DNA from 3 places in the Chromobacterium sp. HL1 genome. Region 3 is predicted to be linked to each of the others. Evidence: predicted binding sites of a transcription regulator. Region 3 holds the regulator's gene; each other region holds the start of a gene.

Region 1 (10,368 bases), 1.0 Mb from region 3:
CACGCCGGTGCAAGTGGTCTTCGCGGTAGCCTTCAGGCCCACGATTTCCAGTTCTTCGCCGACTTTAACAATGCCGCGCTCTACGCGACCGGTTACCACGGTGCCGCGGCCGGAGATCGAGAACACGTCTTCGATCGGCAGCAGGAACGGCTTGTCGATGGCGCGTTCCGGAGTCGGGATGTAGGAATCCAGAGCAGCAGCCAGCTTGAAGATGGCCGGTTCGCCGTATTCGGACTGGTCGCCTTCCAGCGCCAGACGAGCGGAGCCGATCACCACCGGGGTGTCGTCGCCCGGGAAGTCGTAGGAAGACAGCAGATCGCGAACTTCCATTTCAACCAGTTCCAGCAGCTCAGCGTCGTCCACCAGATCGGCCTTGTTCAGGAACACGATGATGTACGGAACGCCAACCTGACGGGACAGCAGGATGTGTTCACGGGTTTGCGGCATCGGACCGTCAGCGGCCGAGCACACCAGGATAGCGCCGTCCATCTGGGCAGCACCGGTAATCATGTTCTTAACGTAGTCAGCGTGACCCGGGCAGTCTACGTGAGCGTAGTGGCGGGACTCGGTTTCGTATTCTACGTGAGCGGTATTAATGGTAATACCACGAGCCTTCTCTTCCGGCGCGCTGTCGATCTGGGAGTAGTCCTTGGCTTCGCCACCGAACTTCTTCGACAGAATAGTGGTGATCGCAGCGGTCAGAGTGGTTTTACCATGGTCCACGTGACCGATGGTGCCGACGTTTACGTGCGGTTTAGTCCGCTCGAACTTTTCCTTAGCCATGGCAAAATTTCCTGGATACGAAACAACACAAAGTAAATGGTGGTGCCCATGGGCAGAATTGAACTGCCGACCTCTCCCTTACCAAGGGAGTGCTCTACCCCTGAGCTACATGGGCCCTTTAAAACAGGCTACACGCTTGGAGCGGGTGAAGGGAATCGAACCCTCGTCGTAAGCTTGGAAGGCTTCTGCTCTACCATTGAGCTACACCCGCCTGCAACAACAACCTCGAGCGACTTTCATCGCACACGCCAAGACGCTAAATTCTGGTGGAGGGAGAAGGATTCGAACCTTCGAAGGCAGAGCCGTCAGATTTACAGTCTGATCCCTTTGACCGCTCGGGAATCCCTCCTGAAAGAGACCCGAATATTATAGATAGCCCCGATGGCCGTCAACCGGTTTTTGCATTTTTTTCTAATTATTTTGCCCGCAAAAGCAAAGCGCCCCGGCAAGCCCGGGGCGCTTCCAATAAATTCAAAAACTTAGCGCGTCACGCCTGGCCGGATATCCGCAGATACTTCTGATGCAAGACCTCTTGAGTCTCCTCGTGAGACGGATCCAGAGGGATGCAATCGACCGGACAGACCTGCTGGCATTGCGGCTCGTCGTAGTGGCCGACGCACTGGGTGCACAGATTGGGGTCGATTTGGTAGATTTCCTCGCCTTGGGAAATCGCGTTATTGGGGCACTCCGGCTCACAGACGTCGCAGTTGATGCATTCGTCGGTAATCATCAAAGACATAGTAAATTCCTCAAGTATTCCACAACATGAATTTTGTCACCCGACAGTCGGGCTCGCAAGTTCGCCCCGTTATATATTTATGAGACTGACTGCAGGCAAACCGCTCAGGCCGGCTCCGCCGCCCGGCGCAGCAAACCGTAGTGCACCTGGCCGGCCTTGGCCCGCTTCAGCACCTCCCAGCCCGGCAGCTCTTCGGGCCAACGGCGGCTTTCGATATACGCCAGGCCGTCCTCGCTCATCACCTGAGCCAGCAAAGGCAAAACCTGCGTCAGCAAATCGGTGTCGAACGGCGGATCGACGAAGACGACGTCGAAACGATCGCGGCAGCCCTTCAGATAGGCCAGGGCATCGAACTGCGCCACATCGATGCTCGCGGCGGACAATAACTGCCGGTTGGCTTTCAAGGACTCGGCGACCACGCGGGATTTCTCCACCATCACCACGCGCCGCGCCTCGCGCGAAGCCGCCTCAAAGCCCAGAGCCCCGCTTCCGGCGAAAAGATCCAGGCAGGATTTGCCGTACAGCTGCTGGCCCAACCAGTTAAACAAAGTCTCCCGCACACGGTCCGGCGTTGGCCGTAAACCCTGAGCGTCGGGAAACGGCAATAGCCGGCGCCGATACTCGCCACCGATGATTCTGACCGTGTTACGCGACTGACTCATAATTCCAAGCTCAAAAAACAAGGGGCTGAGTGTAACCCGATCCGCGCCGTCGCGCCTCATTGTCGCGCAAACCGGTCGCCATCTGTCGCCGCTCACGCCACAAAAAGCCGTCTATTCCTTATATATAGATTTCAACGATGCGGCGCCTCCGTCTCCCGCCGCGCAGCAACAATTGGGTAAGCACCTCCATTTGAGGATACAATTTAGCCATTTACCGAATTCCGCCGGCCTTTACGCATGTTTAGCTTCTTCAAAAGAAAAACCCAATCCGAGCCCACGCCTCCGGCAACCGCCCCAGCGGAGCCGACGGCCGATATCCAGCCCGCCGCGCTGCCCGATGCGGACGCGCCAGCCACTCAGTCTGAAACGCGAACGCCCGAGCCGCAGCAAGCGCAGCCCGAGCCGACGCCCCCGACGCCCGCCCCCATCGCACCGGCTTCGCCGCCGGCGGCCGAGCCGCTTGAAGCCGAGCCGCTCTCGCTGAAGAAAATGAGCTGGGCCGAACGCCTGAAGGCCGGCTTGTCCAAAACCCGCGACAAGCTGGGCAAATCCCTGGCCGGCCTGTTTGGCGGCGGCAAGATAGACGAGGAGCTGTACGAAGAGCTGGAAACCGTGCTGCTCACCGCCGACATGGGGGTGGACGCCACCCTGCACCTGCTTGGCGACGTGCGCGAGCGCGTTTCGCTGAAAGGACTGAAAGACGCCTCGGAACTGAAAGACGCGTTGAAGGATTCGCTCGGCGACCTGATCTCGCCGCTGGAAAAGCCGCTGGACGTCAGCGGCAAGAAACCTTTCGTCATCATGATGGCCGGCGTCAACGGCGCCGGCAAGACCACGTCGATAGGCAAGCTGGCCAAGTACTATCAGAGCCAGGGCAAGAGCGTGCTGCTCGCCGCCGGCGACACCTTCCGCGCCGCCGCGCGCGAACAGCTGATGGCCTGGGGCGAACGCAACAACGTCACCGTGATCACCCAGCAAGGCGGCGACTCCGCCGCCGTCTGCTATGACGCGATCCAGGCCGCGGTCGCCCGCGGCATCGACATCGTGCTGGCAGACACCGCCGGCCGCCTGCCCACCCAGTTGCACCTGATGGAGGAAATCAAGAAGGTGAAGCGGGTGATCCAGAAAGCCTTGCCCGACGCGCCGCATGAAATCATCCTGGTGCTGGATGCCAATATCGGCCAGAACGCCATCACCCAGGTCAAGACCTTCGACGACGCCCTCGGCCTGACCGGGCTGATTCTGAGCAAGCTGGACGGCACGGCCAAGGGCGGCGTGATCGCGGCCATCGCCAAGCAACGTCCGGTTCCGCTGCGTTTTGTCGGCGTGGGCGAAAGCATAGACGACCTGCGGCCGTTCAAGGCCAAGGACTACATCGACGCGCTGTTCGACTGAACGCATCAGCCATTGCAAGCTCTCACTCTTGCCGTCACCAGCTAACGCGGGAACAGAATAATGATCCAGTTCGACCAGGTCACCAAGCGCTACCCAGGTGGCAATGAAGCCCTGAAAAACCTGTCTTTCAACATCGACACCGGCGAGATGGTCTTCCTCGCCGGCCATTCCGGCGCCGGCAAGTCCACCTTGCTCAAGCTGATCGCCGGCATAGAACGCGCCACCGCGGGCGGCGTCGTCGTCAACGGCCAGAACCTGTCCAAGCTGCGCTCCAGCCAGATCCCCTATGTGCGCCAGCATATCGGCCTGGTGTTTCAGGACCACAAGATCCTGTTCGACCGCAGCGTGTTCGACAATGTGATGCTGCCGCTGGACATCATCGGCTTCGATCGCCGCGACGCCGCCAAGCGCGTGCGCGCCGCGCTGGACAAAGTAGGCCTGCTCGGCAAGGAAAAGAGCATGCCGATCCGCCTGTCAGGCGGCGAGCAGCAGCGCCTGTGCATCGCCCGCGCCGTGGTGCACCGGCCCAGCATCCTACTTGCCGACGAACCTTCCGCCAACCTGGACCGCGCCTATGCGCTGGACATCATGGAATTGTTCAAATCCTTCCACCAAGTGGGCGTCACCGTATTGATCTCCGCTCACGACGAGACCCTGATGGAAGACTACGGCCGCCGAATCATTCGCCTGCGGGAAGGACAATTTGCCGCATGAAACATTATCTCTATCTGAACTGGCAAAGCGCCAAACTCGCGCTGATCAAGATTCTGCGGCAACCTTTCGGCAGCCTGCTGACCTTGCTGATGCTCTCGCTGGCGCTGGCCTTGCCGCTCTCGCTTTATCTGGCCGTCAGCAGCGTGCAAGACTGGGTGGGCCGGCTGAGCGCCACGCCGCAAGTCACCCTGTTCATGGAACAGTCATCGGAAGAGGCGGACCTGGCCGCGGTGACCTCCACGCTGACGCATCACCCCAAAATCAAGAGCTACAGCTTCGTCAGCAAGAGCAAGGCGCTGGCCGATATGGAAAAGCGCAACGGCCTGCCGGGCCTGGCCGACGGTCTGGACAGCAATCCGCTGCCGGACGCCTTCGTGGTCACGCCGAAGGCGCTGGAGCCGCGTGAGCTGGAGATGCTGCAAAAAGAGCTCTCCGGCCTGCCCATGGTGGAACAGGCGCAATTCGACGCGGACTGGGCCAAACGTTTGTACGGCATGGTGGAAATGGGCAAGCATCTGACCTGGTTCATGGCCATCGCCCTGGGCCTGGCGCTGGTGCTGGTGACCAATAACGCGATCCGGATGCAAATCCTGGCGCGCCAGGACGAAATCGAGGTGTCCAAATTGATAGGCGCGCCGGACAGTTTCATCCGCCGCCCCTTCATGTACCACGCGATGTGGCAAGGCATCCTGGCCGGCTTGGCCGCCTGGGCGCTGACCGGTTGGCTGACCTCGGTGGCCAATCCGGCGATTCGCGAATTCGCCCAGTTGTACGGCGAACGGGTGGAACTGCGCAATCTGAACCCGATCGAACTGGCAGTCGCCGTCGCCGTCTCCGCCCTGCTGGCGATGCTGGGCGCCCGCCTCGCCTCCGACCATCATCTGCGCAAGATAGAACCCAAATGAAACGCGGCCGTTTGCACGCGCATGTAAGCGGCGCAACAACTGTTAATCAGAGCAAACGGCGTCGGCACACCGGCTGCGCTACTATCGAGACGATAGAAAAAATCATTGACGCTGGAACCTTTCATTGCTAGCACTCTCCATATACGAGTGCTAACATATCACTACCCAAGGAGGTAGTTATACAGATGACCACAACATTTGCTTTGCCCGTCCCGTCCACCAGCGGCAGCCTGGAGCAATACATCCAAGCTGTGAACAGCGTACCCATGCTGACGCCTGAGCAGGAAAACGAGCTTGCAACGCGCTTCCAGGAGCAAAACGACCTGGAGGCCGCGCGCCAGCTGGTGCTCTCGCACCTGCGCGTGGTGGTGTCGATTTCCCGCGGCTACTCCGGATACGGCCTGCCGCAAGCCGACTTGATTCAGGAAGGCAATATCGGCCTGATGAAAGCCGTCAAACGCTTCGAGCCCGATCGCGGCGTGCGCCTGTTTTCCTTTGCCGTGCACTGGATCAAGGCCGAGATTCACGAATTCATCCTGCGTAACTGGCGCCTGGTGCGCATCGCCACCACCAAGCCTCAGCGCAAGCTGTTCTTCAACCTACGTAGCATGAAGAGCAGTTTCTCCGCGCTGTCGGAAAACGAGGCCCGCCAAATCGCTGCCGATCTGGGCGTCAAGCCGGAAGAAGTCCGCGAGATGGAAACCCGCATGAGCGGTCAGGACATCGCCTTGCTGGCGGACGACAACGACGACGACGGCTACGCGCCGATCGACTGGCTGGCCGATCATCACAATGAGCCCACCCGCGAGATGGAGCGCCGCGCGTTCGACCAGCTGCAGACCGAAGGCCTGCAACAGGCTTTGGCCACGCTGGACCCGCGCAGCCGCCGCATCGTTGAAGCGCGCTGGCTGGCCGACGACAGCGGCTCCACGCTGCACGAGCTGGCCGCCGAATTCGGCGTGTCCGCCGAGCGCATCCGCCAGATCGAAGCCAAGGCTTTGGGCAAAATGAAGACCGCCCTCAGCCAAGGCGTGGTGATAGAAGGCTAAGCATCTTCCGCTCAATAAAAAACCACAGGCCTCAGCCTGTGGTTTTTTTGTGTCCCGAGCACGAGAAAGCGCTTACTCCAACATGGTCTGGTACTTCGCCGGCAGCTTGGCGTAGGCCTCGCGGGCCACCGCGCGCAGAGGCTCCCATTCCGCCCCGTCATCGTCCAGCGTACCCAGAAACACGCCGGCGTACGTGGGGAACGATGCCAGCGTCGTCCGCAAGGTCTGCTCCGCCTGAACCTGCTTTCCCGCCAAGATCTCCAACTGCGCGCGCTTCAGCATCACTTCCGGATAAGGACGGAACGCGGTCAGCCGGTTCTCCAGCGCCAGCTTGCGCTCAAGTTGCTCCGGCCCTACTTTCAAGTAGTCGTCCACGGTGTAAAGCGCATGATAGGCGAACAGCGGCTTGGTGTCCGCGATCTCGATCAGACGCTCCATCCGCGTTGCATCGCGCTTGGCGTCATTGGTCGGCGTATACAGGCCCACCAGCTCCCAGAACATCGACAGACTGCTGATCGACAGCCAACCCATCCAGACCAGCGCCGCGAATAACGGCAGGCGCAGCGGCCAAGCTAGCTGACGATCCCCTCGCGGCGCCATCGCGGCGAAGATCACCAGCATTGCCAGGAAGTAGTAATACCACAGCGGATACTCCAACATGCTGTGCGTCAGGGTCACCGCCAGGCAGCCCAAAGCCAACACCCCTTCCAGAGTGGCGCGTCGGCCAAAGAACGGCCACAGCGCCCAGGCAAAACCACCGACGATCAACAAGGTGGCCACGCCGCCCATCTCGGCCAGCAATTGCAGCACCAGATTATGGGAGTTGGTGAACAAACCGCTATTGAAACCGGATGCGGCGAATTGCGGCAGCGGCTGCAAACGCACGCTCTCCGCGGCAAACTGCGACCAACCCACCCCCGTCAGCGGATGCGACTGGAAGCTCAACCATGCTTTATGCATTTCGGCGAAACGCCGCGAACCCATATCGTCGCCATTCGCCGCCAGACGAGCCAGGCCGGAAGTGTTCTGCAAGTTTTCATGCGTCAGCCAGGAAATCAGCTGATTGAACCAAGGCAGGGCGAACTGCATCGCCAATACCACCAGGCAGGAAAGCCACATCGCCCACAACATCCGGCGCGACTCCGCGCTGCCGATGCGCCAATGCCAAAGCGCGGCCAGACCGGACAAAGCCACCAGGTACAATAGAATGGTGCGAGAGCCCGCCCAGCCCAACATCAAAGCCAGGCCGAGCACCAGTATCGCCAAGCCCCAACGCGGCAGCCGACCGGCAGCGTACAAATACACGCCGGCCACTACCGACCACATCAAATAATGCGCGTATTGATTGCGCTGGCCGATATGGCCAAAAATATTGCTGGTGGGATGCGAGCCATCGTAAAACAAGCCCAGCTCCGCGGCGTAACCGGTCAACTGAGCCACGCCTATCGCCGCCTGCACCAAGCCGCCCACAATCAAGGCCCAGGCCAACCAGACCGCGAACGGCCGCTCCCCCATTTCCTCGCGCAAGGACACTGTGACAGCCGCGAGCAAGCCCGCAGCCAGCCAGGCCAAGGCGGTGGCGTAATTCATTCCGGGGAACAAGGCCTCCACCCAGAACGGCTGCCCGGCCCAAAGCAGGCCCATGGCCAGACACCACCAGGCGCTGCGCGGCATATAGCGGAATAACGATCCGCTCGGCAACAAGAAGACCGCCGCCGCCAGCAGTAGCCAGACCACATTGATTTCGCCAAACCACTGCGGCAGCGGCACATAGTGGATGCGCGAGGCGAAAGGCAGGATGGCGACCAAGCTGAAAGCAACCATTGCTATGCGTGAAAAAAAATTCTGAAATGTCATTGGGAGCTACGCATCTGAATACAAGTCTGCTCGCAGGATACCTGATGCCACAGCAACCATACAGTCAGCCAAGCAGAAATAGTTAACAGCTACCTCAGAATATAGTTTTCTGCGTCACCGGGCTCGCGACTGTCATAACAACCGCCACCCTGCCTGCATCTGTCCCCACACCTCCGGCAATTCCAGCTTGTAAGGCCTTTTGCAACATTGCCTTCAGAGGCTGAAGCTGAGGCTGTTGATAAGGATGCACTACACTTATGAACTGCGGGATATAGTCTGGATAGTTCGCAACCGCTAAGGCCATGGTTTTCTTCGCATCGGCAGAATTATTACTTAGCGCTTGGGCAATAGATAGCTTCGCCAAAACTAGTGGAAACGGCTTTTTCTTTGCAACTTCACTTAAAAAATCACGCTGCAGTTCCAAAGGAAATCCTACAGTCAAATAATTCACCAAAGCTAGATCAACCTCTTGAGCCCAAAGTAAGTTACCAGCCATCCCTCCCAGCTCCACCTCCCTCCTTACATTTTCACTCTGACTCCGTACTGGCTGATAAATTTTTGCCAAATTCAAATAAACTTGAAAATTCATCACAAAATACAAAACACAAGCAATACCCAGCAATATAGAAATCGCCTTACCAAACCGTGCATTTAACTGCGCCCTAACCCCTGCCGCGGGGCTCAAAACACAAACCAATAGCAACGTGGAAAGGAATGGCAAATACCACAAGGGATATTCAAACATTGAATGAATTAATAACATAACCCCAACAGAAATTAAAAAAAGATTTTGAGCACTTTGCTGCCCTTTAAAAAAGTAAGGAACCAAACAAAAAACTACGCCTCCTCCAAGCAACAACGTACCAACAAGGCCAGTCTCAGCAAGAAGTTGGAATACTATATTATGACTATGCACAAACAACCAGCTCTCTGGCACCTTTGGCCACCCACCGTACGTTTCCAGCCATACAGAATGCCAAGAATAGCCTCCAAGTCCCACACCCCAAACAGGATGATCCAAAAAAACTTGCCAGGCTTTACTCCACTCAACCCTACGACGAGCCCCACCTCCCCCCTCACTTATTCTATCTAAACCACTATTCACATTAATAGGCAACCCAATACTCTGTAACAATTCTAAAATACCATGATTAAGAACCTGAAATACAAATATCAACAAAACAACAAAAACCAGTCCACAACACATCCGCCTTACACTTACACTCCCCCTATTACTCTTTAACCAAAAATACACAAGAATTATAAACCCAGTGGCATAAAGCAGTGGAAGTCTAGCTCCACTCCATGTAACAAGAAGTGCCAAGCATACAGTTGCGGGGACAAAGAAATAAATTCGCAAGGCCTTTACCCCAAACAGATAGCTTGCCGCAGCCATCCCCCAGCATAAAAACTGTGCAAACTGATTTCTTTGCCCAAAATTCCCCATAGCTTCAGGCTGACCTAGCGAGCTAAACAGAAATAAACCTTTAAAATACCAGGCAACTCCTAACACTTGAGAAAGCCCTATAATAGCCTGTAAAAGTGACGCTAAAAATATTGCGAATGCAAGCAGACTTACCAATTCACCTCTAGCCGCAGTCCCATAGCCACTCACAACCAGAGCAAGCCAAGCAAAAACAAAAAACATTGCGGAGAATAACGGAACAACCTCATTAACGCTAAACAAAAGCAATACAGAAAAAGCACAACACACCCCAAAAGCAACAGAAAGCCTATTTTCTTTTAAATCAACATCGCTAAGCAAAAAAAACAGACCAATCAAAAACAAGCAGGATGCATTAGTTAGCCAGTCAGGAGATACTGAAAAATGCCATGCATTAAAAAATGGCAAAACCACTGAAAACACTAAGAACAAGCTTGCGTATTTATGCCTCATCCCATGCGCCATATCAAATAAAAACGGACAGCAAAGCTGTCCGGAAATTTAATTATAAATTAACGACATTCTGGAGGCGAATAGCTAGCGGATAGAGTAGCCGCGGCCGGCGCACTTGTTTTACCAGAAGCATAACAAGTCCAAATAATTGGAGAGCTTGGAACCGTACTACCTGTGGCAGTACCTGCCAGAGCACTACCACTAGAAGTAGGAACAAGTGAAAGAGTATTAGAGCCAGAAGCTGCCACATTCGTGTTATAGGCAATATCAATACGCCCTGTCGTCACATCAATATTAATTGTATTGACACTCTTTGCACCAGATACAGAAGTATAGCCACTGCCAAAAGCCGAACCATTAGAAGCGT
Region 2 (10,368 bases), 2.4 Mb from region 3:
ACCATCGAAAGCCGCCAAGGGCTGAAAGTAGCCTGCCCAGAGGAAATCGCTTACCTTTACAGCTGGATTGATAGCAACCAGGTTAAACGGTTGGCACAACCATTGCAAAAAACGGGCTATGGCCACTATCTGCTCTCCATGCTAGAACGAACTATCTATTAATATCTTGGATGCCGTCGGACCATATAGTCCTGCACGGCAAGGCGGCACAGCATGAGCATCATTTCCACCGCGATACCTGACGTAAAGATCATTGAGCCAACTGTTTTCGGTGATAACAGGGGCTTCTTCTTTGAAAGTTTCAACCAGCAAAGATTCGACTGTGGCGTCGGATATCCGGTGAAATTTGTACAAGACAACCACAGTGCCTCATGCAAGGGCGTTCTCCGTGGACTCCACTACCAACTTGAACCTCATGCTCAGGGAAAACTTGTACGCGTGGTCACAGGCTCTGTATTCGACGTCTCAGTAGACATCCGACCTAACTCTCCTACATTCGGGCAGTGGATAGGTATAGAGCTCTCTGCCGAGAACAAACGCCAGCTGTGGATTCCGCCAGGCTTCGCCCACGGCTTCCTCACCCTGAGCGATAACACAGAGTTCCTATACAAGACCACCGATTACTGGTTCAAGGAACTGGAGCGCAGCATCGCCTGGAACGACCCCACGCTAGCAATCGACTGGCCGCTGCAAGAAGCGCCGCAGCTGTCTGCCAAGGATCTAGAGGCGCCGCCATTCTCCTCCCTGATCACCATCTGACTTGCGGACTCAAATAAACAAGAGCGGCCTGGATAGCATTGCTATCCAGGCCGCTTTCTCTTGGCGCCGATTACTTTGCAACAACCGGCCTAATCAACGACTGATTGATTACATCATGCCGCCCATACCGCCCATACCACCCATATCCGGCATGCCAGCCGCCGGCTTGTCTTCCGGCAGTTCAGCGATCATGCAGTCGGTGGTCAGCATCAGGCCAGCAACCGAAGCCGCGTGCTGCAGAGCGGAGCGGGTTACCTTGGCCGGATCCAGCACGCCCATTTCCAGCATATCGCCGTACTCGCCGCTAGCCGCGTTGTAACCGAAGTTGCCCTTGCCTTCCAGCACCTTGTTCACCACGACCGACGGCTCTTCGCCGGCGTTCTTGACGATCTGGCGCAGCGGCGCTTCGATGGCCTTCAGCACGATCTTAACACCGGCGTCTTGATCGGCATTGTCGGTTTTCAGGCTGTCCAAAGTGGAGCGGGCGCGCAGCAGAGCAACGCCACCGCCAGCCACAACGCCTTCTTCCACAGCGGCGCGGGTAGCGTGCAAGGCATCTTCAACGCGAGCCTTTTTCTCTTTCATTTCCACTTCGGTGGCAGCGCCAACCTTGATCACCGCAACGCCGCCGGCCAGCTTCGCCACGCGCTCTTGCAGTTTTTCGCGATCGTAATCGGAAGTGGCTTCTTCCATCTGCTTGCGGATCTCGCCCACGCGCGACTGGATCTCGGCCGCTTGGCCGGCGCCGTCGATGATGGTGGTGTTTTCCTTGCCCACTTCAACGCGCTTGGCTTGGCCCAGCATTTCCAACGAAGCTTTTTCCAGGGTCAGGCCCACTTCTTCGGCAATCACGGTGCCGCCGGTCAGGAAGGCGATATCCTGCAACATGGCTTTGCGACGATCGCCAAAGCCCGGGGCTTTAACGGCTACCACTTTCAGGATGCCGCGGATGGTGTTGACCACTAGAGTGGCCAGCGCTTCGCCTTCCACGTCTTCTGCGATGATCAACAGCGGGCGGCCGGACTTGGCCACTTGCTCCAGAACCGGCAGCAGATCGCGGATATTGGAGATTTTCTTATCGAACAGCAGGATGAAGGGATTGTCCAGAGCGGCAATCTGTTTGTCCTGGTTGTTGATGAAGTACGGGGACAGGTAGCCGCGGTCGAACTGCATGCCTTCAACCACGTCCAGTTCGTTGTTCAGGCTCTTGCCGTCTTCAACGGTGATCACGCCTTCCTTGCCCACTTTTTCCATGGCATTGGCGATGATGTCGCCGATGTCGGAATCGGAGTTGGCGGAGATGGAGCCAACCTGAGCGATTTCCTTGGTGGTGGCGCACGGCTTGGCGATCTTGGCGATCTCACCCACCAGCGAGGCAACGGCCTTGTCGATGCCGCGCTTCAGATCCATCGGGTTCATCCCGGCGGCAACGTACTTCATGCCTTCCAACACGATGGCTTGAGCCAGCACGGTGGCGGTGGTGGTGCCGTCGCCAGCCACGTCGGAAGTCTTGGAAGCGACTTCTTTCACCATCTGCGCGCCCATGTTCTCGAACTTGTCCTTCAGTTCGATTTCCTTGGCGACGGATACGCCGTCCTTGGTGATGGTCGGCGCGCCGAAGGAGCGGTCCAGCACCACGTTGCGGCCTTTCGGGCCCAGAGTCACTTTAACGGCATCAGCCAGAATGTTGACGCCGGTTACCATCTTGGCGCGAGCGGAATCACCAAACTTTACGTCTTTAGCAGCCATTCTTTAAATCTCCAGAATTCTGAGTAGGGGAAGTTCAGATGTGGGTCGGATTACTCAACGATGCCCATTACATCTTCCTCGCGCATCACGAGGACTTCATCGCCGTCAACCTTGACGGCCTGACCGGAATACTTGCCGAAAATGACTTTGTCGTTAGGCTTCAGTTCCAGCGGACGGCGCTCGCCGTTCTCCAGAATCTTGCCATTGCCGATGGCCAAAACGATGCCCATATCCGGTTTTTCTGCGGCTGCGCCCGGCAGAACGATGCCAGAAGCGGTTTTTTCTTCAGCCTCGAGGCGCTTGATAACAACACGGTCGTGCAAAGGACGAATTGCCATGGATCTCTCCTGTTACAGTGGCTGTTGAGAGTGGAAACCTGTGTGAGTTGAGGCGAGCGTTAGCACTCACCTGCTGCGAGTGCTAATGATAGGGACGAGCGGGAGGGTTTTCAAGAGCCTGCCGTAGCTATTTTCGACAGGCCCAAGAGCGTCATGGGCGAGCCGACTTGCGAAGCAACATCCAGCGCGGAGTACGGAAACGAACAATCATACGATACAGGTAGATGTAACTGGCGATGAAGACCAGTACAAAACCGATGAGCACAGGAGTGTTGTTCCAAAAAAGCATTGCTGGCACGACCGAAAAAGATGAAAGAGCCCAGAGATAGGGGGATGTCAAGCTGTTACGCTGAGTCAAATGCGCAGCATCCTTTGAGCCGACCATCCATAGCACAACACGCTTATAAATAACCTGATGCAGATGCAAAGCGTCTGGATAACCAATTGCGCGTCGCTGTAGAAATTTTCTGCGATACATAGAAAAAACTGTCTCAAATACAGGGTAGATCACGCACAGCAGAGGAAACCAAGGAGAAACTTCAACATGACGCTGCACTAGCAGGACGGAAATTTCTGCGATCATAAACCCGACGAGATAAGCACCACCATCCCCTGCAAAAATCAATCCTCGTGGAAAATTCCAGAATAGAAAGCCCGCAACCGCCCCAATCATAGCAAAGCAGATCCCCATTAATTCAAAGTCCTGCACTTTAAATGCCACATAGGCCATAGCAAGAAAAATAAACACGGCAACAACCCCAGATAAACCATTGTAACCGTCAATGATATTCACTGCATGTGCAACCCCTCCAACAGCGATAACGGTCAACAATAGTGAAATCAACCACCATTGTTGCAACAGCGCATCCACCCAAGGAATACCTACCCTAGAGAGCCCTGCTTCAATCAAAAAAAACGCAACGCCCCCTGCTACAAAAGTAGCTAGCAATCTAGGCCATGGTCCTATCTTCTTAGTAAGATCTTCAACAAGGCCAGCACCAAAAGCTGGAATGGACGATATCAGCAACAAAACTGGAAGCAAAGACCCAGTCAAATATTTCAAGAGAAAACAGCCCGCACAGAGCCCTGCCATCACAGGAACCCCCCCAACTCTTGGAACGGGCTTTGCATGAAACTTTTGAACACCGCTCAAATCATGATCAGCAGAAAACTGCTCATGAAGGTGGATGTAGCGTATTAAAAGAGCTCCTAAAAAAAAAGCAACAACTGTCGAAAACAATAGTATCAATAACATACAAATGCCCAAAATTTTAGGAGAGATCTAAAACCAAACCACGCTTGCAGATGGCTAGCCAATATTCATGCAAGCCTGGCGGCCCTTGAAACGACATCATTCACAACCCTCCCTTGAAACATCGAAGCGCCTCATAGCAATTACACACAAAGATAGACATATGCTTTGATCACAATTTACTTTAATGCACCCCATAAACAATTACTAACTCAAACACCTATTCAAAACTGAATGATGGTTAGCAGACCTTCAATACGCCCCCAACACTAAAATGGGGTAATGCAAAACGGCCTCGAGCTCGCACTATAGAAATCGCAAGCCTCGGAAAGCTCTCCACACAACCAACGAACGGGATGAAAAAACAGTCAAAACTGTTAAAAAACAGCTATAAAATATGCAACAAAATGTTGACCATTAAAATACTCGCCTGCCAGCGCACCTACATAGGGAGAAACCATACCTCTAAAACAATAGAAACGGCCCCGCCAATTACCAAAAACTTAGCACCTCAGGCCAGCTCCCTCAGATGTAAATCATTCCGGACAATATCCACACCACAAAAGCCCCTCTCCTTCCTGTCAGGGACAAATAATCCATTTTGCTCCCTTATGTCAACTTATCTGCGCCTTCCAGCAAGCAATTAAACCCAAATCCACACTAAGCACGGGACTCCATCCCAAAAGTTCCCGCGCTTTTTGATCATTACCCAAAGACACTCCAACAAACATTGCGCAATATTCTTACGCCAGAGCATCGCAGCCCTACGCTGCAGGATTATCCCTGGAACATACATCAATCTTACCGGCCCCTCCATCGCTTGTCCAAACTGCAGCAACAATTCAGCGGTTGGCAAGCCCCCCCCTATCACAAACCAGAAATATCTGACTCAGCGCCCGAGCACGCTCGAAAAGGACAACCATAGAGAAGCAGATTCTCCATTGACCTTTATCGAACAGACGAACACAAAACGCTGTACTCCAAGAGCTGCCACCCGCCTGGCAGGACTCAGCGTGCTTCAAACGCTTACCTCACGGAAGGCCTCCAGCGGGATGCCCCACAGTACCCCTCATCACATCGAGCAGTAGTATGCACACTGACTCCACTCAATACTCGGCTCTAAACCAGCCCCGACGCTGCCAACAGGGCAATAGCGCAAATCCTCAGATCTATCCGGCTGTGGCTCTCACACGCATGAACGAGCAATCCGTTCTTGCCTTTCCAACATGTCGACCACACGTTCACCAAGAAAGCCATTGGCCCCGGTAACGGCAACAATCATTGCGCGCTCCTTACCGCCAATTGACTATATATCCGCATATGCTCCCTAACCACCGAGTGAATATCAAAGGCCTGTTCAGCTAAACGTCGTCCAGCAGCACCCATCTCTGCGCAAACAGATGGATGGTCTAAAAGGTACTTAATCGCTTTCGCAAGTGGCTCCACCTGCCTAGCAGGAACCAAGACACCTGTCACATCTGGCTCAATCGCATCACGGCAACCGGGTACGTCAGACGTAACAATAGCTCTTCCACAAGCAGCAGCCTCTATAAGCACCTTAGGCAGTCCCTCCCTATAGGATGGAAGAACAACTACTGTTGCCGAAGCCAAGACGTCAACCATATCGCTCCGCTTCCCCCAGACTTCGATAATGCCTTCCTCTCTCCAGAGTTCCAATGCCTCCGGTGTAATCGAGCTAGGGTTTTCAGGATCAGGCTCTCCAACCAAGACGCACCGTACACCATGCCTTGGCGCATACTCAGATCGTCGCAACAATCGAGCGGCCTCAACAAACTCTTGCACCCCTTTATCTTTCAACAACCTAGCTGCCAGGATAACAATTGGTGTACCGCCAGGCAGCTCTTTAACACAGTACTGCTCAAGATCCACACCAGAACCACGGATCAGCTCTATACTGTCCAAACCTAAGCCAGACATCTGACACACTTTAGTCTGATCGTCTGTGTTTTGAAAAATCACCTTTAAATTTTTATGTCCCAATGCGATTGCATACAGTCTACTAACAATCAGACGCCTAAGGGCTGCTTTAATACCTACATCCAAAAAAACAAAACCCATCCCCGAAATCGCCGCAACTACGGCGGGCACTTTCGCCATACGAGCAGCTAAGCCCCCCAAAAGCACCGGTTTAATCGTAACCAAATGAACCAAATCTGGTTTCACCGCCTTCATTACACGATAAATTTGAAGAACCGAATGCACTATCCCTGTGATATGAGTGCTACCTCTTTGCATATCTAGAGGATGAATAATAAAGCCATAACTCTCAAGCGTTTCTAATTTATCAGTCAGTCCAACGGCCACATGAACTTCATAATTTTGCTTTTGAGCCTCCAAAGCAATTGGCAGCCTATGCGAGAGAAAAAACCAATCTGCATTCACCACTAGGAGCAGCTTTTTTTTCATGAATGGTTTGACTCCAGCCACGATTGAAAAATCAAAACACTCCATAGGTGATGCTGCCAATTCCTTGCCCCAGAAAGATGCTCCCCCCATTTTGCTCTAATGGAATTGCTATGAAAAAATCCACCCTCCCTCAGCTTTCTTTCAGACAATAGCTCCTCCGCCCATTCTCTCAATGGACCACGCAACCATTCTCCCAGAGGTACGCCAAATCCCATCTTCGGCCGCTCAATCAGATCTCTCGGAACATGCCGATACAGTATTTGACGAAGAGGCCATTTAGTAACTCCATTACAAAGCTTGTATTGCAAAGGTAAAGTCCATGCAAACTCAACAACGCGGTGATCTAGAAAAGGAACTCTTGTCTCCAAGCTAACCGCCATGGCAGCGCGATCAACTTTAGCCAGGATGTCATCAGGCAAATAGCCCAACAAATCAAACAACATCATCAACTCTACAGGCCCAAGGCTTCCAAATTTTTGCTCTAAATGTGAATTCAAGCCATAATATTCTGCCCCACCAATCACAACAGAACTAGGATCCGTCCAATGAGATGCCAAACCTTGATATAACTCACCAGCAGTCCGGCTCGTCATCACTGCCGCACCTTTATAAATCTTGTCACCAATATGCGCATGCGGCATAAATCCAGCAAATCGCTCCCATGTTTTTGGCGAAATTTTTGTAATCATCTGAGCCAGAGACGTCCTCCAACTTAAAGGGACCTTTTTGAGCTTATTCCACCCTTGCGAAGTAATCTGATAGCGATTATAACCGCAAAATAGTTCATCCCCAGCATCACCGGAAAGCGAAACAGTCACATGCTCACGAGCTAATTCACTGACGAGGAAAGTCGGAATCTGAGATGAATCCGCAAAAGGTTCACTATAAAGTTTTGACAACTTTGGGATTACCGTCATCGCCTGTTCAGGGGTGACATATAGTTCAGTATGGTCAGTCCCAAGGTGTTTTGCTACAGCCTTTGCAAATTCAGCTTCGTTATACTTTTTCTCAACAAAACCAATAGAAAAAGTTTTCACTGCGCGCGATGATTGAGCTTGCATCAATGAAACTATTACAGATGAATCAACCCCACCAGAGAGGAAAGCACCCAAAGGCACATCAGCCACCATCTGCTGTTTTACCGCATCACACAATAGTCCATTTAATTCTTCAACTGCTTCTTCTGCACTACCACGAAATGGATTATTCAAGCCTTGCAAAACGACTTCTTGTGCAGACCAGTATGATTTCACTACTGGCGTAGGCTCTCGAAGAGAAAGGCTCAACAAACATCCAGGGGCAAGCTTAAAAATATTCTGATAAATGGAATGAGTACCACCGACACAATTGTGGCGAAGGTATGAGCAAAGCGCATTCCTATCAATTTCACCTGAAAAAGAAGGATGAGCGCGTAGCGCCCCCAACTCAGAACCGAAAAGAAACGTTGGCTTAGTCATGCCTTGCCAACCATAGTAGAGAGGTTTCTCCCCCAAACGGTCACGTGCTAGCGTCAGCTCTTGACGCTCACGATCCCATATTGCCAGCGCGAACATTCCAACTGTGCGTTGTAAAGTAGCCTCAATACCCCAAACTTCAAAACCCGTCACAATGGTTTCAGAGTCCGAATGTCCACGCCATTGGCCAACTAAACCGCTACTCTCTAATTCAGCCCGAATTGCTGTATGGTTATAAATTTCGCCATTATAAACCATGACAAAGCGTCCACTCGGGGACATCATTGGCTGCGCTCCAGCCGCCGACAAATCGATGACCGAAAGTCTCCGATGTCCAAGCGCAACATTACTTTCACGGCTCACCCATTCGCCCCCCTCATCTGGGCCACGGTGTAATATCGCATCCGTCATGGACTTCAGCCAACTCTTCGTCTCCTCTGAACTAGAGGCACTCGACATTAAAAAACCAGCAATACCGCACATGAGTCTACTTTCGGAAAATAATCAAATTGTAATGATTCGAAATGTATCGACTCATTCAATCATAAAGTCTTAAACCATCATAGCAGGCTGTTGAAAAAAATTTCAAAATAGAAACCTCTGAGCAAACACCATTCATGTCGATTTTTTACCAAAAATTCAATTTATTCCTACTTAATTTTGCAACACCTACGGATTAAGCAATTTTCATCATCAATAATAATTTTCAACGACCTATCAAACATTATTGCCTACTTTATCAACGATGGCATTTGTGATCGAGGAAATTGGACTTCATCACCCTCATCTTCACAACGCGAAAAGAAAAAAGGTGACAGAATAATCGACATCCAAATAACGCCTGACGTTGTGTAATAGTCATAAAAAACCGACAAAGTCAACACAGTCATATTAATGGCAGACCATACACGAAATAATCCTTGCCCAGGCACACAAACCTTTTGCAATGCACCCGACAACAAGCCAATAAGAAACATCATCACAAACAAACCGAACACACCATAGTCCACATAATAAACGCCAAACATCGTATAGACATTAGTTGGCAAAGGCGTAAAAACATTTGGAAGACTTATTGGTGGTATAAAATTAATAAAATTTGCCAAAATAGAATGGATAGGCGAAAAAGAAAGCAGATAGCCATCTAACGTACTTTGCCCCCCTAATATTGCATCGAATGCATGAAGGGGAGCCGCCGCGTATACAACGAAACCAAGCTCACTATTTGACTTCCCCACTACAATACCAATCAGCTCAAACCCAAAAAAGAGAATAGATACAACCACACCAATACGAATAATCGCAGAAAAATTGATTCGCTGAGGAAGTATCCAAAAATAAAAAGCGCTCAGTGCCGACACGAAAAGCACAGAACGTGCTGAAGAAAGATAAATATTAAAAAGAACAGCAACAATAATTAAAACAACATTAAAAGCATTAAATTTATTTCGATACGCAATCAAATATGAAGGCATCATGAAGAGAAAGAAATTTCCTAGAGACAAGCCCTTGATAATATTCTCTCCATCTTCCATGGTCATAGAAATCCGGTATTGCATTACCGTATCGGGCAAGAAAAAACTAGGCCCAAACATAAGAAACCGATCAAGCAGACCTAATAGAAAAAATAGCCAGAACATTGCCTGGAACACCCGGTGCCCACGTTGACTAGACAGCTTTAATTTAGTGAACATCCGAAGCAAACGGCCGCCACCAACTTTCAAGAAAAGCCACGCCCCTGGCCAGTATCCAAGGATGAAGAAAATCAGGGAAACTGACATTACTAGCCAATAAAGATCACTGAATGGATAAAAAAAATCAGCCCTCCATGATAAAACGTGAACGATAAGGAGAACTCCAAAAAGCACATGCCAAGCACGCAATTTCATGGTTTTTTTCGACCTAGCGTAACAACGGAAATTATAACAGCGCCGATGGCAGCAACTGTAGGCCAGACTTTGATACTGGCAAACAATGCTCGGGTATAATTTTTGTTTCCGTTCAGGCGCCTTAAGAGCCGCAAATGGATTGCATAACTCCGTAGTGCATCAAAAATATATTCAGGATGATTTACAGCAACCCAGTTAGAAGTATTAAGTGCATCTAGTATTGCTTGGCGATTTAGGGACGATACAGCAGAAGTGGTATTCGCACCGTGCCTACGATACTTTGCCAATACCTTGTTTATATATCCTATCCGACCACCATTAATCGTCGTAGAAATCCAAAGCAGCCAATCCGATGCCACGGGGAATACCTCGTTATAACCCCCTGGTGGTAGCGCTGCGCGCCGAACCATAACGGCATTACCACCCACAAAGCACCCATGAACGATAAGTTCTCGTACAGTTCCTTCGCGCGGTGGATTCTTTAACCCATTGTAGTAACC
Region 3 (10,368 bases):
AATCAGTAATGGAAAGGTACTGAAGCCGGCGTCAAAAACCCGATAAAAGCCGTTGGATAGAGATAAAAATCGCGTAAAAATCGATGGGAAATCGCCGTTTGGCGCAAATTCGGACGGATTTCGGCGGGAAAAGGAATTTTCTTTATGCGCGCGGAGGCGGAGACGCAGGGGACAACGGGCGGACGACCGGCGTCGCTGGACGCGGGCGCGGCGGCGGGAAACGAAACGGGCGGCTCGGCACAGGCGGCAAGCGCGCTGTCCGCTTCAAGGCAGGGAGGTTGCGGCGTGGCGTATGGCTGGGCCGCTAACCGTCAACAGGCGGCAAGCCGCCAGTGGGCAAGGTGTTCAGAACAGGTCGTCGCAGCGGTCGGCCAGGAATCGGGCATCGTCCCGATCGTGCGCGCGCTGGCGCACTTTCTGCTGGCGCGACCTCTCAGCATCACTCAACTGAGGCTTGGCGACCGCATAGAGAAAACTCTCGTGCTGGTCTCTAGCCTGCTTTCTGCGAACACTCAGAGGAATACGGGAAGTCATCATCCTTGCACCTCTCGGTCACGTACTTGTGTGAGGCCAGGGCAAACCCTGACCCTTTGACATTGACGCTATTTTCGCGATTTGTAAAGCCCTGTTTGCTTGTGATTAGGAGCAAATCGGACTTGGGCATTCCAGCGGACTCCGCCCACGCTACCGGCGCGATGTTACCGCAGCATGATGGAGCGGGCGTCCGGGGCAAGTCTTTGAGGTAAATCACTTTTCGAATAATGTTGTTTCGAAACGGTATAAATCGTTATATGAAACTGGCGTAGCATGCCGCTATCGAATGGCGCGGCCAAGGAGCGGTTTTATGGAGTGGGGGTATGCGATCGCGGGTTTGGCGGTGGGCTTCATCGTAGGTCTGACCGGCGTGGGCGGCGGTTCGCTGATGACGCCCATCTTGCTGTGGTTCGGCATCTCTCCGGCCACCGCGGTGGGCACGGATCTCTTATACGCGGCCTTGACCAAGATGGGCGGAGTGACGGTGCATCATCGCCAAGGTCATGTCGATTGGCGCATCGCCGGCTGGCTGACCGCCGGCAGCGTGCCGGCTGCCCTGCTGGTGCTAGCCGGCCTGTCCTATCTGCATCTGCCGGAAAAAATGCTGGACACCCTGTTCAAGCTGGTGCTGGGCGTCGCCTTGCTGCTGACCGCCGCGGCCATCCTGGGCAAACCCTTGCTCTTGCGCTGGCTGGGCCGCGCCGGCGCGGCCAGCCCGTCGTTCGAGCCGCGGATAGGCTTGACCGTGGCCACCGGCGTGGTGTTGGGCGTTTTGGTGACGCTCAGTTCCATCGGCGCCGGGGCCCTGGGCACCCTGGCCTTGTTCCTGCTGTATCCGGCCTTGCCGACTTCGCGGCTGGTGGGCACCGAAATCGCCCACGCGGTGCCCTTGACCCTGGTGGCCGGTCTGGGACACGCCGGGCTCGGCAATGTGGATTTTACGCTCTTGCTCAATCTGCTGGCGGGCTCCCTGCCCGGCATCTGGCTGGGCAGCAAGCTGACGCGGCGGCTGGCGGAGGGCTGGTTGCGGCCGGCGCTGGCGGTGATGCTGGCGGTGATAGGCGGCAAGCTGGTGTTGTGAGCCGCGGCGCGGCATGACGGGACAGGGCGGCTCTGGCCGCCTTTTTTCATGGCAGCGCGCAAAAAAAACGCCCTGATCGGAGAGGCGAGCAGGGCTGAAATGCAAACAACAAAAGGAGAAGCCATCATTAAGCCTCTCAATATTAGTATTTCGTAATCCTGATGCCATTGACCTGGAGCAAGAAAGCGGCGGCAGCCAAGGTCGACGGCGTGGAAGACAAAAAAAGACCGCGCAGCGCGCGGTCTGTTGACGAGAGTTGGGAGGCTTAGAACCTGTTTACGATCTGCTGCGCGTCGGCGATACGGCGTTAAAAACGGTTTCGAAATGCTCATGTACCACGCGTACATTCCGCTTTCTCAGCCGTTTTCGCCTTGTCTTGCCTTAGCTCGCGAGATCGCAAACACGTTCTTACAGCTTAGCCGCCACCCAGGCCTGCACGCCGGCCAAGGCCGCCGCCAGGTTTTCCGGCTGAGTGCCGCCGGCCTGGGCCATGTCCGGACGGCCGCCGCCCTTGCCGCCCACTTGCTGGGCGACGAAGTTGACCAGCTCGCCCGCCTTGAGCTTGGAGGTGAGGTCGGCGGTGACGCCGGCCACCAGCGCCACTTTGCCGTCGCCCTTAGCGGCCAGCACGATGGCGGCGGAGCCCAGCTTGTCCTTCAGCTTGTCCAGGGTTTCGCGCAGCGCGTTGTTGTCCGCGCCCGGCAGTTCCACCGCCAGCACCTTGACGCCGTTGACGTCGGCCGCGCCGTCGGCCAGGCTGTCGCCGGCGGAGGCGGCCAGTTGGCCCTTGAGTTTGGCCAGCTCTTTTTCCAGGGTCTTGACGTTGTCCTGCAGGCTGCCGATCTTGGCGGCCACCTCGTCCAGCGTCTGCGCTTTCAGCGCGCCGGCCGCCTCTTTGAGCAGGGCGTCCTGAGCCTGGATGTGGGCGATGGCGCCTTCGCCGGTGACGGCTTCGACGCGGCGCACGCCGGCGGCGACGCCGCTTTCCGCCACGATCTTGAACAGGCCGATGTCGCCGGTGCGCTGCACATGGGTGCCGCCGCACAGTTCGGCGGAGAAGTCGCCCATGGTCAGCACGCGCACTTCATCGCCGTATTTTTCGCCGAACAGCATCATCGCGCCGGATTTCTGCGCGGCTTCCATGCTCATCACTTCAGCCTTGACCGGCAGATTGTGGCTGATCACGCGGTTGACCACGCGCTCCAGCTCGGCGATCTGTTCTGCGCTGACCGGTTCGCCGTGGGCGAAGTCGAAGCGGGTGCGCTCCGGATTCACTAGCGAGCCCTTCTGAGCGACATGGTCGCCCAGCACGTGGCGCAGCGCCGCGTGCAAGAGGTGGGTGGCGGAGTGGTTGCGGGCGCTGGCGGCGCGCGCGTGCAGATCGATGGTGGCGGTCACGCTGTCGCCGACGGCCAGACGGCCGCGGGCCAGCTTGCCCTTGTGACCGAACACCGCGGCCTGGATCTTCTGGGTGTCGTTGACGTCGAACAGCGCGCCGATGCCGCCTTGCAGCGAAATCTCGCCCACGTCGCCGACCTGGCCGCCGCCTTCTGCGTAGAAGGGGGTGTCGTCCAGCACCACGATGCCTTCTTCGCCGGCTTCCAGCGCGGCGACAGCCTCGGTGCCCTTGAACAGCGCCAAGACCTTGGCGTCGGTGCTGGCGGAATCATAGCCGTGGAAGCAGGTGTCGGCGCCGCTGTAGCTGACCTTGCCGGTCATCTTGAAGCTGGAGCCGGCGCGGCCGCGCTCCCGCTGCGCTTCCATCGCGCGCTCGAAGCCTTCCAGATCGGCGTGGATGTCGCGTTCGCGGCAGATGTCGGCGGTCAGGTCCACCGGGAAGCCGAAGGTGTCGTAGAGCTTGAAGATGGTGTCGCCGTCAAGCTTGGTCTTGCCGCCTTCCAGCGCGGAGTCCACCAGGCCCATGCCGATTTCCAGCGTCTCGGCGAACTTGATCTCCTCGGCGCGCAGCGCGTCTTCGATATGCGCCTGCTTTTCCCGCAGTTCCGGATAGGCGTCGCCCATCTCGGCCACCAGGTCGGCGACGATCTTGTGGAAGAACAGGCCTTTCTGGCCCAGCTTGTAGCCGTGGCGGATGGCGCGGCGGGCGATGCGGCGCAGCACGTAGCCGCGGCCTTCGTTGGACGGCAAGATGCCGTCGGCGACCATGAAGCAACAGGCGCGGATGTGGTCGGCGATCACTTTGAGCGACGGCACGTCCTGGCTGTAGGCCATGCCGGTTTCGCGCGCGGCGGCGCGCACCAGGCAGGCCAGCGCGTCGGTCTCGTAGTTGGACTTGACGTGTTGCAGCACGGTGGACAGGCGTTCCAGACCCATGCCGGTGTCGACCGACGGCTTGGGCAGCGGATGCAGGGTGCCGGACTCGTCGCGGTTGAACTGCATGAACACGTTGTTCCAGATTTCCATGAAGCGGTCGCCGTCTTCGTCCGGGCTGCCCGGAGGGCCGCCGGCCACGCTCGGGCCGTGGTCGTAGAAGATCTCGGTGCAGGGGCCGCAGGGGCCGGTGTCGCCCATGGTCCAGAAGTTGTCGGAGGCGTACGGCGCGCCCTTGTTGTCGCCGATGCGGATGATCTTGTCGGCCGGCAGGCCCACGCTCTTGTGCCAGATGTCGTAGGCTTCGTCGTCGGAGGCGTAGACGGTGACCAGCAGCTTGTCCTTGGGCAGGTTCAGCCATTGCTCGCCGGTCAGGAATTCCCAGGCGAAGGTGATGGCGTCCTGCTTGAAGTAATCGCCGAAGCTGAAGTTGCCCAGCATTTCGAAGAAGGTGTGGTGGCGCGCGGTGTAGCCGACGTTTTCCAGGTCGTTGTGCTTGCCGCCGGCGCGCAGACATTTCTGGCTGGTGGTGGCGCGGGTGTAATCGCGTTTTTCAAAGCCCAGGAACACGTCCTTGAACTGCACCATGCCGGCGACGGTGAACATCAGCGTGGGGTCGTTGCCGGGGATCAGGCTGCTGGAGGGCACTACCTGATGGTTTTTGCCGGCAAAGAAATCCAGGAATTTCTGGCGAATTTCAGAGGTTTTCATGTTTGATTTCGTAAGATTGCGAATTCTGGGCCGCTTTGGGGGCTTGAACCCAGAGCGGCGCGGACAGCTGATTGTGTCAAGCCGCGCCGGCGCTGGCAAGGGTTTCGGCGCGGCGCTTGAGCGCCTGGTTCATCAATTCGAAACCCTTGCGCGTGTCGGCCAGCAGCGTCTGGCCGAACAGCGGCAGCAAGAGGCCGCTGAAAGTTTCGCCGTGATGCAGGCGGGTGCCGCCGTTTTCCAGCGCTTCCAGGCGAAAACTGTGGCGGCCGTCCAGCAGGCCGGGCAGCAGCGCGCGCCCCAGCCACACCAGCTCCTCCGCCGTTTGCAAGACTTCCAGCCGCGGGCGGAAGGTCAGCCGCGGCCGGCCGGGCGGATGGATGCTGACCACCAGGCGAGACCCTATCTGCTGGCGGCCGTGCAGGCCGACGATGAAGGGGTTCCATTCCGGGTAGGCTGCCCAGTCGCACAGCACGCGCCAGACCGCGGACGGCGCGGCGTCTATGTCGATATGGGTGGCGATGCCGCGCGTTTGCATGCTCAGTCCTCGTCGGCGGGAAAGTCGTCGTCGTCGGCGCCGCTGAGCACCTTGCCGATCACGGACATCGGGAAGCCGCGTCCGGCCAGAAAGCGGATCTGGCGCGCGCGCTCCTGCGGCGTGTCCGGCAGCTGGCCGAACTTCTTCCGCCATTGCGCCTGGGCGGCGGCAAGGTCGTCGCGGCCTTGCAAGGCGTCGCGGATCAGTTCGGCGTCCACGCCGCGTTGACGCATTTCCTGTTGCAGGCGGCGGCTGCCGTAGCGCTGGCCCTTGCTGTCGGCGAACTGCTGGGCGAAACGCTGATCGGACTGCCAGCTGTGTTCGGCCAGATCGTCCAGCAAGGCCGTCAATTGTTCCGGGCTCTCCGCAAACGGAGCGAGCCGCCGCTCCAGTTCCCGCCGCGTGTATTCGCGGCGGGACAGGAGATCGACGGCTCGCGCCCTCAGGCTTTTTTCCATTCAGGGAATCAGGCGTCGAGCGCGTCGTCGGCGAACTCTTCGTCCGGCTGGCCTTCGGTGATTTCCACTTTGATGCCCACCGCGTCGCGGATCTTGCGTTCCACTTCAGCGGCGATTTCCGGGTTGGACTTCAGCCATTCGCGGGTGTTGTCCTTGCCCTGGCCGATCTTCTGGCCGTTGTAGGCGTACCAGGCGCCGGATTTGTCGATGAAGCCGTGCTTGACGCCCAGTTCGATGATCTCGCCCTGACGGGAGATGCCCTCGCCGTACAGGATTTCGAAATCGGCCTGGCGGAACGGCGGCGACACCTTGTTCTTCACCACTTTGACGCGGGTGTCGTTGCCGATCACTTCCTCGCCCTTCTTGATGCCGCCGGTGCGGCGGATGTCCAGGCGCACGGAGGCGTAGAACTTCAGCGCGTTGCCGCCGGTGGTGGTTTCCGGGTTGCCGAACATCACGCCGATCTTCATGCGGATCTGGTTGATGAAGATCACCAGAGTGTTGGTGCGCTTGATGTTGCCGGTCAGCTTGCGCAGCGCCTGGCTCATCAGGCGGGCTTGCAGGCCCACGTGGCTATCGCCCATCTCGCCTTCGATTTCAGCCTTGGGCACCAAGGCGGCGACGGAGTCGATCACGATCAGATCGACGCCGCTGGAGCGCACCAGCATGTCGCAGATTTCCAGCGCCTGCTCGCCGGTGTCCGGCTGCGAGATCAGCAGGTCGTCGACCTTGACGCCCAGCTTTTGCGCATATTGCGGGTCCAGCGCGTTTTCCGCGTCGATGTAGGCGCAGGTGCCGCCCAATTTTTGCATCTCGGCCACCGCTTGCAGACACAGGGTGGTTTTACCGGACGACTCCGGGCCGTAGATTTCCACCACGCGGCCGCGCGGCAGGCCGCCGACGCCCAGCGCCAGGTCCAGACTCAGCGAGCCGGTGGAGACCACTTGCAGGTTTTCGTTGATCTGGTTGTCGCTCATGCGCATGATCGAACCCTTGCCAAACTGTTTTTCAATTTGGGCAAGGGCCGCGGCCAACGCTTTGCTCTTGTCTTCGGATGCCATGCTGTCTCCAGTGTGGGGGGCGCTAAACAAAATGAATGCTCGGCCAGCGGCGGGCCGCGTCCATGGCGGCGGGGAAAACCCGATGCCGGACAGGGGTTTGCGCGGCGCCGGCGGGCTTGCCCCGTCGCGCTCGCGCTTGCCGCGCCGATAGCCGAAAAGATGCCGTCGATTATCTCATAAAGCCTTGGCCAACGGCAGAGCCGCTTGCCGGCGATACCGTCCTTCGGGACGGGAAACCGCGATCTCGCTTGAAAAAGTTGTGATTGCGACCACTTTTACAAGTGTCCACCCTGTGTACAATGAAGCCATCATGATGAACGAACGCGCGCAACACCTGCTCAAGGTCCTGATCGAACGCTACATCGTCGACGGCCAGCCGGTGGGGTCCAAAACCCTGTCCATGCTGCCCGGCGTCGAGCTGTCGTCCGCGTCCATCCGCAATGTGCTGGCGGAGCTGGAGGCGATGGGGCTGATCGCGGCGCCGCACACCTCGGCCGGCCGGGTGCCCACCGCGCGCGGCTACCGCATGTTCGTCGATCGTCTGCTCACCATCCGGCCTTTGGAAGAGGCGGCGCTGCACGAGCTGGAACTGAATCTGCAGCCGGACAGCCCGCAGCGCATTGCCCAGTCCGCGTCCTCCTTGCTGTCCGAGCTGACGCATTTCGCCGGCGTGATCGTCACGCCGCAGCGCTCCGACATCGCTTTTCGCCAGATCGAATTCCTGCGCCTGTCCGAGCGGCGGGTGCTGATGATCTTGGTGACGTTGGACGGGGACGTGCAGAACCATCTGCTGACCACCGAACGCGATTACACGCCGTCGGAATTGATAGAGGCCGGCAATTTCATCAACCAGCATTACGCCGGCCAGGGGCTGGATCGCATCGCCAGCCGGGTGGCGGACGAGTTGCGCCAGCTGCAGGGCGACATCGCCGAACTGATGTCGGCGGCGATCCGCCTGGGGCAGAGCTCGATGGCGGCCAGCAGCGCCGCGGTGGTGGTGGCCGGCGGCAGCCGGCTGCTGGAGGTGAGCGACCTGTCCGAGGACTTGTCGCGGCTGCGTCAGTTGTTCAGCGTGTTCGAACGCAAGACCGAGCTGCTAAAGCTGCTGAACCAGGGGCGGGAAGCGCAGGGCGTGAACATTTTCATCGGCGAGGAGTCTGGCGTGATGACGCTGGACGAATGTTCGGTGGTGACCGCGCCTTACCGGATCAACGGCCAGGTGGTCGGCGCGCTGGGCGTGGTCGGTCCCACCCGGATGGCTTACGAGCGGGTGATCCCTATCGTCGACATTACCGCGCGCCTGGTGTCCAGCGCCTTGTCGTTCCGGGCCTAGCGCCCGTGCGCCGGCCGTGCGCCGGTTTTGGCCGCCGCAAGGCTTGACGCGAGGTCTGCGGCTATAGTTTTCGCGCCGCGTTCTTCGAGGAGCGCGGCTAAGTCAAAAACGCTTATTCAGAAACCAGCCCATGAAATCTTTGCTTAAACTGGCCCCGTTGGCGGCTCTGTTCTCCTTCCCGCTGGCGCAGGCCGACGCGGCCTTTCTGGCGCGTCCGGACGTGCAGCGCTACATCGACGAGCAAGTGGCCGGCGGCCAGTTCAACCGCCCGGAGCTGGAGGCGGTGTTCGCCAATGTCGAACTCAAGCCCAACATCATCAAGATTCTGGACAAGCCGTCCACCTCCCGCCCCTGGTATCAGTTCCGCAATTCCACGGTGGGGGAAAAGACCATTGCCGACGGCGTGGCGTTCTGGCGCGCCAACGCGGCCGCGCTGACGCGGGCCGAGCAGCAATACGGCGTGGCGCCCGAGCTCATCGTCGCCATCCTGGGCGTGGAGTCCCATTACGGCCGCAACACCGGATCGTTCCGTCTGGTGGACGCCTTGTCCACCATAGGCTTCGATTATCCGCGCCGCGCGGAATTCTTCCGCAAGGAGCTGACCGAGTTCCTGCTGCTGGCCAAGGAGGAGGGCAAGGATCCGCTGACGCTGAAGGGCTCCTACGCCGGCGCGATGGGCTGGCCGCAGTTCATGCCGTCCAGCTTCCGCAAATGGGCGGTGGATTTCGACGGCAGCGGCCACCGCGACATCTGGAGCGATCCGGACGACGCGATCGGCAGCGTGGCCAATTACTTCCAGCGCCACGGCTGGCGCCACGGCGACGACGTGATCCTGCCGGCCAGCGTGCAGCCGGGGCCGCAGATCGATCAGCTGATCGCCGACAAATTCAATCTGCACTACACCGTGGGCGAGCTGAAGAAAATGGGCGTGACGCCGCAGTCGCCGGTGGCCGACGACGTGCCGGCGGTGCTGGTGCCGCTGGAAACGGCGCCGGGCGTCACCGAATACTGGCTGGGCCTCAACAACTTCTTCGTGATCACCCGCTACAACCGCAGCACGCTGTACGCCAAGGCGGTGCAGGAAATCGCGGATCAGCTGCGCCAGCGCTATCTGGCGGGCCAGGCCGCGGCCCAGCCGTGACGCCGCGCGCCGCCCGCCGCGGCGGCGCGAAACCTGTCGCCACGCGCGGCAATTGCCATTAAAATCCGCCCCCATGAGCTATCAAGTCCTTGCCCGTAAGTGGCGTCCCAAGCGCTTTGCCGATCTGGTCGGCCAGGAGCACGTGGTGCGCGCCTTGACCAACGCCCTCAAAGAACAGCGTCTGCATCACGCTTATCTGCTGACGGGGACGCGCGGGGTGGGCAAGACCACCATCGCCCGGATTCTGGCCAAGAGCCTGAACTGCGAAACCGGCACCACCGCCGAACCCTGCGGCGAATGTTCGGCTTGTCGTCAGATCGACACCGGCCGCTTCGTCGATCTGCTGGAGATCGACGCCGCGTCCAACACCGGCATCGACAATATCCGCGAAGTGCTGGAAAACGCCCAGTACGCGCCGACGTCCGGCCGCTTCAAGGTCTACATCATCGACGAAGTGCACATGCTGTCCAAGAGCGCCTTCAACGCGATGCTGAAGACGCTGGAGGAGCCGCCGGCCCACGTCAAATTCATTCTGGCCACCACCGATCCGCAGAAAGTGCCGGTCACGGTGTTGAGCCGCTGTCTGCAGTTCTCCTTGCGCAATATGACGCCGCAGCAAGTGGCCGGCCATCTGGCCCACATGCTGGACGTGGAAGGCATCGCCTACGAGACGCCGGCGCTGGCCTTGCTGGGCCGCGCCGCCTCCGGTTCGATGCGCGACGCGCAATCGCTGCTGGACCAGGCCATCGCCTACGGTCTGGGCGAGGTGAAGGAAGACGGCGTGCGCGCGATGCTGGGCGCGGTGGACCGCCGCTATCTGTTCGCCTTGCTGCAGGCCTTGGCCGCCGGCGACGGCCCGCAGCTGATGGCCGAGGCCGACGGCCTGGCCGAGCGCGGGGTCAGCTTCGAAGGCGCTTTGAGCGAACTGGCGGTCTTGTTGCAGCAGCTGGCGCTGATGCAGACCGTGCCGCAGGCGGTTGCCCAGGACGAGCCGGAGCGCGACGCGCTGCAGGCGCTGGCGGACGCCATTGCGCCGCAGGACGTGCAGCTGTATTACCAGATCGCCATCCACGGCCGCAAAGACCTGGCGCTGGCGCCGGACGAGCACGCCGGTTTCAATATGACCCTGCTGCGCATGCTGGCCTTCCATCCGGCCAACGCCCGGGCTGAAGCCGCGCCTCCG

What was found. The regulator HrcA, encoded in region 3, represses chaperone genes, less so after heat shock. The targets are predictions, from matches to a motif close to ATTAGCACTCGNNNNNNNCGAGTGCTAAT.
Region 1: the regulator HrcA is predicted to act here: its motif matches at 5,325-5,353, upstream of rpoH (RNA polymerase sigma factor RpoH).
Region 2: the regulator HrcA is predicted to act here: its motif matches at 2,905-2,933, upstream of AB1Z25_RS18620 (co-chaperone GroES).

The regions. Positions count from the first base shown of each region.
Region 1 is NZ_CP162399.1:240,151-250,518, reverse strand. It holds gene tuf (elongation factor Tu) at 1-783, opposite strand, end outside; tRNA gene AB1Z25_RS01235 (tRNA-Thr) at 824-898, opposite strand; tRNA gene AB1Z25_RS01230 (tRNA-Gly) at 921-994, opposite strand; tRNA gene AB1Z25_RS01225 (tRNA-Tyr) at 1,048-1,132, opposite strand; gene AB1Z25_RS01220 (YfhL family 4Fe-4S dicluster ferredoxin) at 1,271-1,522, opposite strand; gene rsmD (16S rRNA (guanine(966)-N(2))-methyltransferase RsmD) at 1,627-2,184, opposite strand; gene ftsY (signal recognition particle-docking protein FtsY) at 2,422-3,579, shown strand; gene ftsE (cell division ATP-binding protein FtsE) at 3,640-4,293, shown strand; gene ftsX (permease-like cell division protein FtsX) at 4,290-5,198, shown strand; gene rpoH (RNA polymerase sigma factor RpoH) at 5,384-6,247, shown strand; gene AB1Z25_RS01190 (PglL family O-oligosaccharyltransferase) at 6,320-8,071, opposite strand; gene AB1Z25_RS01185 (PglL family O-oligosaccharyltransferase) at 8,199-10,001, opposite strand; gene AB1Z25_RS01180 (pilin) at 10,061-10,368, opposite strand, start outside.
Region 2 is NZ_CP162399.1:4,074,324-4,084,691, forward strand. It holds gene rfbA (glucose-1-phosphate thymidylyltransferase RfbA) at 1-162, shown strand, start outside; gene rfbC (dTDP-4-dehydrorhamnose 3,5-epimerase) at 214-759, shown strand; gene groL (chaperonin GroEL) at 868-2,508, opposite strand; gene AB1Z25_RS18620 (co-chaperone GroES) at 2,559-2,846, opposite strand; gene AB1Z25_RS18625 (MraY family glycosyltransferase) at 2,998-4,101, opposite strand; gene AB1Z25_RS18630 (glycosyltransferase family 4 protein) at 5,377-6,525, opposite strand; gene asnB (asparagine synthase (glutamine-hydrolyzing)) at 6,522-8,462, opposite strand; gene AB1Z25_RS18640 (O-antigen polymerase) at 8,711-9,868, opposite strand; gene AB1Z25_RS18645 (glycosyltransferase) at 9,865-10,368, opposite strand, start outside.
Region 3 is NZ_CP162399.1:1,277,225-1,287,592, forward strand. It holds gene AB1Z25_RS06030 (hypothetical protein) at 346-537, opposite strand; gene AB1Z25_RS06035 (sulfite exporter TauE/SafE family protein) at 845-1,615, shown strand; gene alaS (alanine--tRNA ligase) at 2,024-4,657, opposite strand; gene AB1Z25_RS06045 (SRPBCC domain-containing protein) at 4,734-5,192, opposite strand; gene recX (recombination regulator RecX) at 5,195-5,650, opposite strand; gene recA (recombinase RecA) at 5,659-6,711, opposite strand; gene hrcA (heat-inducible transcriptional repressor HrcA) at 7,022-8,044, shown strand; gene mltB (lytic murein transglycosylase B) at 8,175-9,185, shown strand; gene dnaX (DNA polymerase III subunit gamma/tau) at 9,259-10,368, shown strand, end outside.